Regions from separate parts of the Streptomyces sp. NPDC087845 genome, predicted to be linked through region 2. Evidence: riboswitches for the same ligand, from Rfam matches in the RefSeq annotation. Region 2 holds a riboswitch; the other holds the start of a gene.
What was found. A riboswitch is a leader RNA that binds a small molecule or an ion and turns the genes downstream of it on or off. The one in region 2 is predicted to bind cyclic di-AMP.
Positions count from the first base shown of each region.

Region 1: another riboswitch for cyclic di-AMP. It lies ahead of ACIOMQ_RS09185 (M23 family metallopeptidase); the one in region 2 lies ahead of ACIOMQ_RS21900 (LysM peptidoglycan-binding domain-containing protein).

Region 1 covers NZ_JBIUVC010000002.1:780,997-787,586, reverse strand. Annotated here, with positions in the region: gene ACIOMQ_RS09195 (PrsW family intramembrane metalloprotease) at 1-1,654, shown strand, start outside; gene ACIOMQ_RS09190 (aldo/keto reductase) at 1,753-2,697, opposite strand; gene ACIOMQ_RS09185 (M23 family metallopeptidase) at 2,952-4,229, opposite strand; cyclic di-AMP (ydaO/yuaA leader) riboswitch at 4,241-4,393, opposite strand; gene ACIOMQ_RS09180 (PP2C family protein-serine/threonine phosphatase) at 4,675-5,838, opposite strand; tRNA gene ACIOMQ_RS09175 (tRNA-Met) at 6,058-6,131, opposite strand; gene ACIOMQ_RS09170 (SPFH domain-containing protein) at 6,417-6,590, opposite strand, start outside.
Region 2 covers NZ_JBIUVC010000008.1:213,756-220,345, forward strand. Annotated here, with positions in the region: gene ACIOMQ_RS21880 (NAD(+)/NADH kinase) at 1-911, opposite strand, end outside; gene ACIOMQ_RS21885 (APC family permease) at 1,208-2,605, opposite strand; gene ACIOMQ_RS21890 (hypothetical protein) at 2,976-3,260, shown strand; gene ACIOMQ_RS21895 (DUF2461 family protein) at 3,310-3,957, shown strand; gene ACIOMQ_RS21900 (LysM peptidoglycan-binding domain-containing protein) at 4,196-4,981, opposite strand; cyclic di-AMP (ydaO/yuaA leader) riboswitch at 4,986-5,172, opposite strand; gene ACIOMQ_RS21905 (ATP-binding cassette domain-containing protein) at 5,871-6,590, shown strand, end outside.

The DNA of each region.
Region 1 (6,590 bases), on a different contig from region 2:
GCGGGTCGGCGAGATCCTGGCTGCCGTGCCGGAGCGCAGGCACTGGCGTTACCGGCCGCGCCGCGTCGGGATGGTGTGGCGCAGCAAGACATTCCGCATCGCGGCCGTGTGCACGGTGCTCGCGCTGTGCGGACTGGCGATCCTGGCCCTGGTCCGCGATCAGACGGGCACCGAGGGATTTCTCGTCGGCCTGGGTCTCGCCGTGCTGCCCGTCCCGCTCCTGATGGCCGCGTTCCGCTGGCTGGACCGGGTCGAACCGGCGCCCTGGCGGAATCTGCTGTTCTCCTTCGCCTGGGGGGCGTTCGCGGCCGCTCTGGTCGCGATCCTGGCGAATTCGTTCGCGACCCGCTGGATAGCGACGGCCACCGCCGACCCGTCGCACGCCGACACCCTCGGTGCCACGGTCATAGCGCCGGTGATCGAGGAGAGCGCCAAGGCCGCGGCCGTCCTGCTGATCTTCCTGTTCCGAAGACGGGAGTTCAACGGGATCGTCGACGGCATCGTCGTCGCCGGCTTCACCGCGAGCGGCTTCGCGTTCACCGAGAACATCCTCTACCTGGGCAACGCCTTCGGTGAGGACCAGCAGATCGGTACCTCGGGCGTCGTCTCGGTGACGGCCGCGACGTTCTTCGTACGGGCGGTGATGTCGCCGTTCGCGCATCCCCTCTTCACCGTGCTGACCGGCATAGGCTTCGGGCTCGCCGCGGCCAGTGCGCGGCGCCGCCGGATCCGGCGCATCGCGCTGCCGCTGCTCGGACTCGTCCTCGCCATGGGCATGCACGCCCTGTGGAACGGGTCGGCGGCGTTCGGCCCGTACGGTTTCTACGCCGTGTACGGGCTTTTCATGGTTCCGGTCTTCGGCCTGGTGACCTGGCTGGCGATCTGGTCGCGCCGACGGGAGCTGCGTACGCTCGCCGCCGAGCTGCCCGCCTATGCGGCGGCCGGCTGGCTGACCCCCGCCGAGCCGCTCGCCCTCTCCTCGATGCGGGCCCGCGGCATGGCCCGTGACGCGGCACGCCAACGACACGCGGCGGCGGCCGGGGGAATCCGGGTGGGCCCGTACGGACCGGGACACTGGCCGCCGCCGTACGCATCGGCATATGGGCCTGGATACGGGCCGGGATACGGGCCGGGATACGGGCCGGGATACGGGCCGGGATACGGGCCGGGATACGGGCCAAGGCCAGGAGCCGGTCCGGGCCCCGGGCCGGGGTACGCACCCGGCTACGGGCCGGGATTCGGGCCGGGGTATGCGCCCGGATACGGGACGGGGTATGCGCCGAGGCGCGAGCCGTCGGCGCAGGTCAGGGCTCATGCCGAAGCGCAGGCCAAGGCCCACGGCAGAGCTGCCGCCCGTGCGGTCGCCGAGTACGAATCGTTCGCGACCTCACTGGCCTCGCTGCGGCGGCAGGCCCGCCGTGGGACCGCGGGCCCGGACTTCGCCGAGCGCGAGCTGGAGCTGCTGCACCACCTCTGGCAGCGCCGGGGCGTGGCCGCCCCCGCCCTGACGTACGCGGCACAGGCGACGGGCCGCCTGCGCCCCCACCCCGCGCCGACGGCCCCGCACGCCTACCCGCGGCCGGCGCACACGCAGCCCGGCGGGAACGGGTACAACCCCTACCTGAACCCGCACCGGCCACCGCCCCCGCAGTAGGGCCGTTCACGAACAGGCGACCGCGACCACGATCCGTGAACGGCCGCCCGTTCCCGTCCCCGTTCCCGCTCCAGCCCTCGTGCTCGTGCTCGTGCTCGTCAGGCGGATGCCTCGGTGAGTTCCGCCAGTTCCTGCTCGGTCAGCCGGAGGTCGGCGACGGCCACCAGCGCGGGCAGCTGCTCGACCGTACGGGCCGAGGCGATCGGCGCGACGACGGTCGGCCGGGACGCGAGCCAGGCCAGGGCGACGGTCGCGACCTCGGCGTCGTGCCCCTGGGCGACCTTGTCGAGCGCGGCCAGGACCTTCTGTCCCCGCTCCGACGCCAGGTACTCACCGGCCTTCTCGGCGCGGGCGCTCTCCACCGAAGCACCCGGACGGTACTTGCCGGTGAGGAAGCCGGAGGCCAGGGCGAAGTACGGGACGGCGGCGAGCCCGGCCCGTGCGGCCGTGTCCTGGAGCTCGCCCTCGTACGTGTCGCGCGAGACCAGGTTGTAGTGCGGCTGAAGGGCGACGTACCGGGCGAGCCCCTCGCGCTCCGAGAAGTCCAGGGACGCCTGGAGCCGCTCGGGGCTGATGTTGGAGGCGGCGATCTCCCGGACCTTGCCCTCCTTCACGAGCTTGTCGAGGGCGGTGATGATCTCCTCGACCGGGACGGTCTCGTCGTCGAAGTGCGTGTAGTACAGATCGATGTGGTCGGTGCCGAGCCGGCGCAGCGACTCCTCGGCCGCGGCCTTGATGTTCGTGGCGGAGAGCCCCTTGTACGAGGGGTGGGCGCCGACCTTGGTGGCGACGACGATGTCGGAGCGGTTGGAGCGGGCCGCGAGCCACTTCCCGATGACGGTCTCCGACTCGCCGCCCTCGTTGCCCGGGACCCAGGCGGAGTAGGCGTCGGCGGTGTCGATGAAGTTGCCGCCCGCCGCGGCGTAGGCGTCCAGCACCGCGAACGACTGCGCCTCGTCGGCGGTCCAGCCGAAGACGTTGCCGCCGAGGGCGAGCGGGAAGACCTGAAGGCCGGAGGAGCCCAGCTTGCGAAGAGAAGTCATAAATGGATCAACGGATTCTGGCGGCGCCACTATTCCGACGGGCCGGCTGTTCCGTCGGGCCGACTGCTCCGACGGGCCGACTGCTCCGGTGAGTCAGCTGTTTCCGGCTGTACTGACTGTTCCCGCTGCTCCGGCGGCTGTGCTGCTCCGGCAGACCGGCAGCCCTGACGTCGGGGGGTGAGCGTCAGGGCTGCCGGGGTTCAGCGGCCGGCGAACCGGCTCGGATCACGCGGGTCGGGAGGGTGACCTGCGGATCAGGGGTTGAGGCCCTTGCCGCGCAACCAGGCCATCGGGTCGATGCCGGTACCGGCGGGGGTGTGGACCTCCAGGTGGAGGTGCGCGCCGGTCACGTTGCCGGTCGCGCCGACTCGGCCGATGGTCTCACCGGTGGAGACCTTCTGGCCGACGCTGACGCCGATGGAGGACTGGTGGCAGAACCACAGCTCCGTACCGTCGTCGAGCTCCAGCACCGTGCGGTAGCCGTACGAACCGGACCAGCCGGCCGACTTGACGGTGCCGCCGTGTATGGCCTTGATCGGCGTACCCGTCGGCGCTGCGAAGTCGAGGCCGGTGTGGTAGCCGGAGGACCACATCGAGCCGGCTTGGCCGAAGGTCGAGGTGATCCTGTAGGAGGAGGTCGGAAGGGCGTAGCTGGCGGCAAGCTTGGCGAGCCGCAGGGCCTCGGCCTTCTTCTTGGCCTCTTCCTCCGCCTTCTTCTTCTCCGCGGCGGCCTTGGCCTCGGCGGCGTCCTGCTGCTTCTTGGCCTCGGCGGCGGCCTTCTCCGCGGCCTCCTTCTCCTGGGCGGCCTTCGCCTCGGCGTCGGCGGCGTCCTGCTGCTGCTCGGCCTGCTGGAGGATGCGTGCGCGGAGCGCCTCACCCGCGTCCACCGTGCCCTGTTCGGCCTCGGCGGTGGTGAGACCGGCGGTGGTGAGCGGGGCAGCAGCGGAGGCGGCCGCGGCCTTGTCGGCTTCGGACTCGTCGGAGAAGAGAGAGCCCACGCCCGGAAGGGACTTGGCATCGGGGAGGTTGTCCGCGATGGAGTCGGGAAGGGAGATGGAGACCGGCGGTTTGCTCTGCGCGGTGGCCATGCCGCCCGCGCCGACCGCCGCGATGACGCCGACCCCGAGCACCGTGGAGCTACGGGCAAGTCCGTTGCGCTGCTTGGCGACGCGGTGCTTGCCGCGTACGGGGCGGACGGACTCCTCGGTGGGGTTCCACTCGTCCCAGCCCCGCTCGGGCTCGCCGTTGCCGTCGGCGCGGAATTCGCCGCCGAACCCACCGGCGAAGTCGCCGCCCGGCTCGGTGCCGTACGCCGTTCCCGTCGCAACAGTGGCGTAGTCGGTGCCGTACGCCGTTCCCGTCGCAACAGTGCCGTAGTTGGCGCCGTAGGCGGTTCCGGTCCGGGCGGTCCCGTAGCCGGCGCCGAAGCCGGAGTCGGGTCCGGCCGGGGAATCGAAGTCAGCAACGACATCGGAACCGAAGTCGGGGTTGAACCGAGAGGGGGCCTCGGGGGCAGGCTTGTTGGACGCCACGGGGGCGCACTCCTTTCCTTCCTTCTCGCCTACCGGGTTAGCTGACGGGTTCGGAGCAGGAAGGTCTCCTACGGGCCCCTCCGTCTCTCACGAGACGCAGGTGTCCGATTCACCCCATGTAGGTGGTTCCCCGGTTCCCTTGCGGAATTCGGCGCTCGCGCACGGTGCCGCCACTGACGACGGCTGGGACGACCGCGCTGCGTTATCGAACGTTAATAGACACCCGTGCCTGATTCCAAGCTGTTCCCACTGATCGTTCATGTCTTTGGCCTGGACTTTACGGGGCACAACCGGGCGGAACGGTATGAGTTGATCGACCCTCAGTCATTACCCGGATTCTGACGTTGCGTCAAATGTTATGCGGAGCGGTGCGCTTCGATTACGTACCGTGGCATCCCGCGCCCACGGCCGCGCCCGGCTCGCGCGGAGCTCACGCCCCCGCCCCTCACGCCTCTTCCAGACCCACGATCTTCACGGTCCTGCGCCGGTCCGGCTGCCCCTCCGCGGGACGTACGACCGCGAGCAGCGCCATGTCGTCGGTCGTCTCGCCACCCGTGTGCAGCCGTACGTCATCGGTCAGCGCGGACAGCAGCTCCTCGGGCCCCGGGAAGATCCGCCCCCGCAGCCGGGCCGCCGGGTCGTAGAAGACGCCGTCGGCGTTCCGCGCCTCGGAGAGACCGTCCGTGTACAGGAGGAGGGTCGTCCCCGCCGGCAGATCCCACTCGTCCGCCCGGTCGGGCCACACGCCCAGGTCCATCCCGAGGGGCAGCGCGGGCACCGTGGGCCCCAGCACCTCCAGTTCCCCGTCCGGGTGCAGCAGGATCGGCTCGGGGTGACCGCGGTTGACGATCCGCACCCGGGACCCCCCGGGCGGGATCTCGGCCAGCACGGCGGTGATGAAGCCCTCGACCGCGTCGAGCCCGCCCCGCCGCGTCCCCTCCCGCGCCAACGCCCGCTCCAGCCGCTGCGCCACACCCTCCAGCGAACGCTCCTGCTCGGCCGCCTCCCGGAACGCCCCGATGATCACCGCCACCGACTCGACGGCGTCGAGCCCCTTCCCCCGTACGTCCCCGACGACCAGCCGCACCCCCTGCGGGGTGTCCGTCACGGCGAACAGGTCGCCGCCGACGAACTCGTCCGCCTGCGCCGCCTCGTACCGCGCCGCCACATGCAGCCCGCCGATCCGGTCGGACGGCTTCGGCAGCACCGCCCGCATGGCGGTCTCCGCGATGACCCGCGCGGAGGCCAGTTGCTCATTGCCCCGCCGTACGACCCCGTTGATCACAACGGCGAGGACGGAGACGGTGGCCAGGGTGAGCAACTCGATCAGCGGCACGACCTCCGGCAGCGTGGCGCTGTACAGCCGCAGCACGATGACGGCCAGCATCGAGGCGATGCCGGTGCAGATGGTCCTGGACAGCGAGAAGAACGGCGCGGCGATCAGCGGCGCCGCCACGAACAGCGGAACGGCGGTGAAGGTCGGCGGCGTGAGGAGATCGAACACCAGCCCGCCGACGATCATCAGGGCGGGCAGCGCGCGGACGAACCGCCGCGTGCGGGTGCCGTCGCCCTCGGCATGCCTGCCGCGCCGCCTCAGCCGCTTCCACACCTGTGGTCTCCTGCCCGGTACGCGCGCGGCTGCGGACGGTACCGCGCCCCACCCCAGGCTCACCGGAGCAGAGTCGCCCGGCGACTCCTCATCGGCCAATGGGGGTACGTACGTGGCACAGCTCACACACCGCCCGGACCTGCTCCTTCATGGGTCGACGGGTCGGCCGGAACGAGTCAGGCCCGGCACGCTGCATGCGTGCCGGGCCTGACTCTTCAGTAGCGGGGACAGGATTTGAACCTGCGACCTCTGGGTTATGAGCCCAGCGAGCTACCGAGCTGCTCCACCCCGCGTCGGTAAACACAACTGTACGGCATGTGCGGCGGGCTCATGACCACGGAGCGAATCATGACCGCCCGGCGCCCACTCCGGCGCCCACTCCGGCGCTCGCCCGGCGCCCACCCGGCACGCGGCCGTCGACACCCGACGCCCGACGCCCGACGCCCGGCCCCAGCAGTCGGTCGTTGCACCCCGCCCCGCCGCCCCTTCTCCCCGGGGCCCCGCAGCTCCGCAACTCCGCGGCTCCGCGGCTCCGCGGCCTCGTGGCCCTGCCGTCCTCAATTCGTCTCGGGGAGCCCTCAATTCGTCTCGGTGATACGGGGAGCGGTCTTCCCGTCGACCGCCGGGGACTTCATCGGATTCGCGCCCCGTTGTAGGGCCTGGAGGATCGCCAGCCCCTGGCCGACCACGCCCGCCGCCATCTCGTTGACGCCACTGGTGCCGTTCAGAACGGTGAGGTCCGCCCCCGACAT
Region 2 (6,590 bases):
GGGCCGAGCCTGACGACGCGCAGACGGTGCGTGGCCGCGTACACCCCGAGCCAGTCCCCGGCGTCCAGTACGCCGCGCAGTTGCCCGTCGATGGTGACCGCGCCCTGCCCCGAATGGGGCAGGACCCGCACCGCGACCGGTTCGTCCGGCGCGGTGACCACGGTGCGGTCGAAGGTCATGTGCGGCGCGACGGGTGTGAAGACGACGGCGTCCATGCGGGGTGAGACCACCGGCCCGCCCGCAGCGAAGCTGTAGGCGGTCGACCCGGTGGGCGTGGCCATGATGACGGCGTCGGCCGAGTACGAGGCGAGGAGCCGGCCGCCGATGTAGACGCCGAGACTCACCTGCCGGTCGCGTGCGAGCTTCTCGACGACGATGTCGTTGAGGGCCATGACATCCAGCGCCACTCCCCAGCCCTCCGCCCCGGACTCGGCCTCCCGGTCGACCTGGGGAGGCGGCAGCATTGGGCGGCGTCCGTAGCCCATCAGCGCATCGATGTCCTTGGGTACTTCCAGCACCCGGGAGGTCCTCATCGTCAGCGTCATGCGCTCTTCGATCTCCGCCCGCCCGCGGTGGACGGCGTCGAGTGCCCGGACGACGTTCTCGACCGGCACCTCGGTCAGGAAGCCGACCCGGCCCAGGTCGATCCCGAGGACGGCGCCCTGGTTCTTGGCCGCGATCCGGGCGCCGCGCAGGAAGGTTCCGTCGCCTCCGAGTGTCACGATGAGGTCGGGGTTGCCCGCGACCTGGGCCTCCTCCCGTCCGCCGCGCCGGCGTGTGTCCTCGCGCCACACGTCGATGTCCGTGCACGGAATGTCGTCGCGTGCACACCAATCGTGTACGACGCGCGCCGCGGCGACGGCCTCGGGATGGCCCTGGTGGACGACGACTCCCACCCGCTCGACACTCATCTCGCTCCGACTCCCCGCGCTGCGTCTGGTGACTGTGACGATGTCCTGATTCCACCTTGACGCCGCACGGGTGCGGCTGCTCGGTCGCCGGGCCGCCCCACCGTCCGCGGTCAGGCGATCGGGCCACCGGGGAACGCGGCGGGAGACGGCCGGGGCCGGGGAACGCGGCGGGAGGCGGCCGGGGCCGTGGCTCCCGCCGCCGTCTCGTCCGGCCTGCGGGCCACCAGCGGCGCCACCGTCCGAGCCGCCCGCCTCCCGGGCCCCGACCACGTGGTGGCCGGGGCCCGGTCGTCCGGTCAGCTCTGTACGTCCTCCGGAATGCTGACCAGCCAGCGGGTGTCCTGGCGGGGCCGCAGATAGAGCGCCCAGTAGAGCGTGGCGGCAGCGGTGATCCCGCCGGTCCACAGCAGGTACTCGGTCTCCTGCTGGGTCAGGATGTACGCGAGCACGGCGATGAGCAGCAGCGGGATCGCCGGCCACAGCGGCATGCGCCAGGCCGGCGCCTCGCGGTGCGCACCGCGGCGGCAGAGCAGGGCGGCGACCGCGACCAGCAGGTACATGCCGGTGACGGAGACGCCGGTGACGCCGTACAGGGTGTCGAGGTTGACGAAGCAGAGTGCCGCGCCGGGGACGCCGACGACCAGGGTCGCCACCCACGGGGAGCCGAAGCGGCCGAGCCGGGCCAGGGCGTTGTTGAGCGGTTCGGGCCACGCCTTGTCCCGGGCGGAGGCGAACAGGACCCGGGAGTTCTGGATGACCATGACGATGCCCGCGTTGATGATCGCGAGGGCGACACAGAGGCTGACGAACGTGCCGACGGCCGAGTTGGACCAGGCAGCGACCATGGTGTTCAGGTCGCCCGAGGTCAGGGCCGCGAGGTCCGGGGCGCCCAGCGTGATGGCGATGACCGGGACCAGGATGACCGCCGTGGAGATGGCGAGGGTGGCGAGAACCGTACGGGCCACGTTGCGCCGCGGATTCTCCAGCTCCTCCGAGAGGTAGACCGCCGTGGAGAAGCCCTGGGTGATGAAGAGCGCGATCGCCAGCCCGGACACCACCATCATCGCGGTGACCGTGGAGCTCGTACCGCCCGACGAGGCGACCGAACCGTGCACCAGCGCGGAGGCTCCGCGCTCGGAGTGCGCAAAGCCGAGAACGGCCACGACGCCCGCCGCGATCACTTCCAGGACGAGGAAGATCCCGGTGATCCACGCATTGGCACGCAGGTCCAGGAGTCCGGCGAGGGTGGCGAGCACCATCACTCCGGCGCCCGCGGCGGGGGCCGGGATGTGCACGATGGGAGCGAGGTAGTCGGCCGTGCCCATGGCGATGACCGGGGGCACGATCATCACGACCAGCAGGGAGAGCACGAAGACGAGCCATCCGGCCAGCCGTCCCGCCATGGTCGACACCATGGCGTACTCGCCTCCCGCGCTCGGGATGAGGGTGCCCAGCTCCGAGTAGCAGAAGGCGACCGCGATGCAGAGCAGCGATCCGACGGCGATGGTGAGGGCGGTGTAGGTGCCGAGGCTGGAGAACAGGTCCGGTACGACCACGAAGAGCGTCGAAGCGGGCGTCACACAGGAGAGCGTGAGCAGCGTTCCGCCCACGACGCCGATGGAACGCTTGAGCTTCTGTGGAGTGGGGCCGGTCGCGGGGGCGAGCGCCTGGGGAGCGCTGAGCGTTTCGGTCATCGTGCGATTCCGATCAAAGGTGCGGTGTCTGAGCACGGGAGCGGTATCGCCTCCAGACGAGGACGTGGTGAGTGGTTTCGTCGCTCCCAGCGCGACATGCAATCCTGACGAGTTCCGCAGGTCAAGAGCTGTTCACCTACGGAATTCGTTGTTTTGGCGAGCAGATCTGACGGTTTGGCGTTAAGAATGCGTTATTCCGCTGAGGATCGGCGGGTACGGGAACCGCAGCCGGACCGGGTGGAAAGTTTCGCCCGTTCCAGATTCCGGAAGGGTGGGGGCACCCCGGAGTGCCACGGAGCATGGAGGGCCGCCGACGCGCACGCACGTGGCTGCGGGTGCGCGTCCATGGACTTGATGCCAGCCTGAAGGCATGGCTTGGGCGTCATGGACGACTCGTGGTGTGTTCTCCGGGCACGGCGGCGTGCTGACGGACGAGGCCGGCGTCCTGTCCGGGGATCTGACGGTTCACACGACCTGGGCCGATGACACGGCCCAGGTGACTGTGCAGTACACGGGTGCGATCGACTGGTTCACCATGTCGGGCAGCCCCGTGTCGTGCCGCTCGGAGGACGACAGCCGGCGCCTTCACGACGCGGTGGTGAAGTCCGTCCGGGAAGGAGCGGCTGCCACGGTTCCCAGGCCGCCGCCGGAGTAGCCGATGAGTGGACTGCTCATGGCCGGGCTGCTGCCCTAAGGTCTCCTGGATGAGCAGAGCGTTCAGCGGCTGGACAGAGCAAGCATTCGACCTGCTTCTGCAGTTGGAGGGGGCTCCTTCGCAGGAGGCGCGCGAGAGACGTCGAAAGGACCGGGAGCACCTGGTCCGTGAACCCATGATCGCGTTGTTGAACGAGGTGGCCGACGCGGACGGGGCGTACGAGGACTTCTCCGTCTGGGGGTTCCGCAAGGACCCGTGGTGGTGGCAGCACCAAGTGGCGGTGATCCGGATCGCGCGCAATGTCGAGATCGGCCTGCGCTTCGACCTCGACGGGCTCCGGATCAAGGGCGGCTGGACCTACCCGGACCCGGGGCAGATCCCGTTGTTCCGCAAGGCGGTTGCCGCGCAGGAGAGCGGCCCCGGGCTGGTGCGCGCCGTCGAGGCGCTGGAAGCGCGGGGGTACGCGGTCACCGGCGACCTGATGAAGCGCGTGCCACGCGGCCATGACGCCGGGCATCCCCGTGCCGACTGCCTCCGGTACCGCTCGATCTCCGCCGCCCGCCCCCTCGGCGGGGACTGCGCGCAGCACACGCCTGCGTTGGCCGGTGCCGTGCTCGCGGCGGCAGAGGAACTGGAGCCCCTCCTCTCGTGGCTCGCCGGACATGTGACCGTTCCCGGCCCCCGCCGGGCCGCGTAGCGCCACCTCGGCACACTGCCTGCGCATGCGTGCGGGGCGGGGCTCCATGCCCAACGGCCCGTCTCGGGACGGCAGGCCGGCGACGGATGGGCGCGGGTCGGGAGTTCCGGCTTTCCACGCATGCGGGACAACGGCCGGAAGGCGGTCCCTGACCGGCGGGTGCGGTCCTTCGCGAGCGGCCCTTGTTCCGGCCTCTCGCCACCCGTCGGTCCTGAACCGCCGTCCGCGCCGTTGCGCGTCAGTAGGCCCCGAACACGTTGTCGATCGAGCCGTACTTGGCGGCCGCGTAGTTGCAGGCCGCGGTGATGTTGGCGACCGGGTCGTAGCTGTCCAGCGACGTACCGGGCACGTGGTAGGCGCGGAACGTCGGGTCGATGATCTGGAGGAGACCCTTGGACGGGGTTCCGGCGGCGGCGTTCGAGTCCCAGTTGTTGACGGCCCGGGGGTTGCCGGAGGATTCACGCATGACGTTGCGGTGGATGCCGTCGTAGCTGCCGGGGATGCCACGCTCGGCCATGACGGCCAGCGACTTCTTGATCCAGCCGTCCAGATTGTTCGTGTACGTGGCGGGCTTGGCGGCCGGTGCGGCAGTGGTGGCCGTCGCCGGCACCGCGGCGCCGTTCACGGCGGATACGCCGGTGGAAACGCGAGACTCCGCCTCGGCGCCGATGGTCAGCTTCATGCCCGGACGAATCAGAGCGGGGTTGCCGCCGATCACGTCTCGATTGTCCTCGTACAGCTTCTGCCAGCCACCGCTGACGGAATGCCCCCGCGCGATCTTGGAAAGGGTGTCGCCCACGGTCACGGAATAGACGGTGGGCGCGGTCTTCCGGACGGATATTTCCTTGACGGCGGCGGACGGCGCCGCGGCCTTTTCGGCGGCGACCGCCTGGGCCGGCGCGGCCGAGGCGAAGCCCGCGCAGATCAGCGGAAGCACGAGAGCGGCCCCGCCCGTGGTCGCGGCGATGAAACCGCGGGTCAGCGAAGTGTGCTTGTGACGATTGGACTTACCCGTTGCGGGCATGGCGAATTCCTCTCCGTCGCCTACGAGGTGAGCTGTCGGGTTCAGACGGGAGATGTCTGGCTGCAGGCAACTGCGGCTTCACCCCGAGCCGTTCCGGATACCGGTTCGGCGGCCTACCTGGGTCCCCCGCTCCTGCCGTACGCGATCGGGTCGGTTTCTCGGACGGCGGCAGGATTCGGCGTTCCGTCCGGATTGACGGTGACCGTAGGCGAGAAACGCCGAATGGAACAAGCCCCTATTTTTTGATCACAATTCATTTGCAAGATCGAATCACGGAAAGGGCAGTAATCCACCTCACACCGCATTGCAAAATTTCCTTGCACAGAAGGGAACCGAGGCACGTGCCAAGCCCCCCTGAACCTTGAACGTGACTCACACCACGCAGTTCCTAAAAGGTGCATTTCGGGCATAGATCAAAGGCTGCAATTCGCACCAAGCCCCCCTTTGTTGACCAAGAGGGCGTATCTATCGAAATCGCCCATACAGGAACATTTGCCCAGTGATTCGCATGTTCTCGCTCCGGTGCACCGCCCCCTGGCCGATCGCACCCCGAAGGGCCGGCCGGCGGTCCACCCGTGTCACTCCCCCGCACGGCACAAGGCTTTGCCTTCCGCCCTCCGGCTCGCTATCGTTTCGACCGTCCTGTTGTCTCCGATAGAGGTGGACGTTGCGCATCTGAGGTTCGCGATCATCGCGCCGTACGACTCCGGTCGTACGCCCGTCACGCAGTAGCAGTGTTTTCCCCTGCCCGTGACCCCGCGTGGATGCGACCTCGGTGCATGAGCCGTCCCTCGATCTCTCGGACCGCCGCACCCTTCCCCTTTCGGTCGCTGCGTGGTGCTCGCATTCGAAGCCCCCATTCACCGCGCTCACGACTGCGAGGATCACCATGGCGACACCCACCGCCCCCAGCGCCTCCCTCACCTGCTCCGCCCTGTCCTTCCAGTGGCCGGACGGCACGACCGTCTTCGACGGGCTCTCCCTCGGTATCGGCCGCGGCCGCACCGGTCTCGTGGGCAACAACGGCGCGGGCAAGTCCACACTGCTGCGCCTGCTGGCCGGCCTGCTTCGCCCCTCCCAGGGCTCGGTGACCGTCGGCGGCAGCCTCGCCCACCTCCCTCAGAACATCACCCTCGACACCTCGCTGCGGGTGGACCAGGCCCTGGGCATCGCCGAGCGGCGCGACGCACTGCGCGCCATCGAGGCCGGGGATGTGGACGAGAAGCACTTCGAGACGATCGGTGACGACTGGGACGTGGAGGAACAAGCCCTCGCGACACTGGGCTCACTGGGGCTCGGGGACCTCGAACTGGACCGCACCGTGGGCCAGATGTCCGGCGGGGAGACCGTACTGCTGCGCCTGGCCGCACTGCTGCTGGAACAGCCTGATGTCCTCCTGCTCGACGAACCGACCAACAACCTCGATGTGTTCGCGCGCCGCAGGCTCTACGACGCCGTCGACAACTGGCGTTCCGGGGTGCTGGTCGTGGTCAGCCACGACATCGAACTGCTGGAGCGCGTGGACCGCATCGCCGAACTGCGTGCCGGATCCGTGAGCTGGTACGGCGGTGGCTGGTCCGCCTACCAGGAAGCCCTCAGCACCGGACAG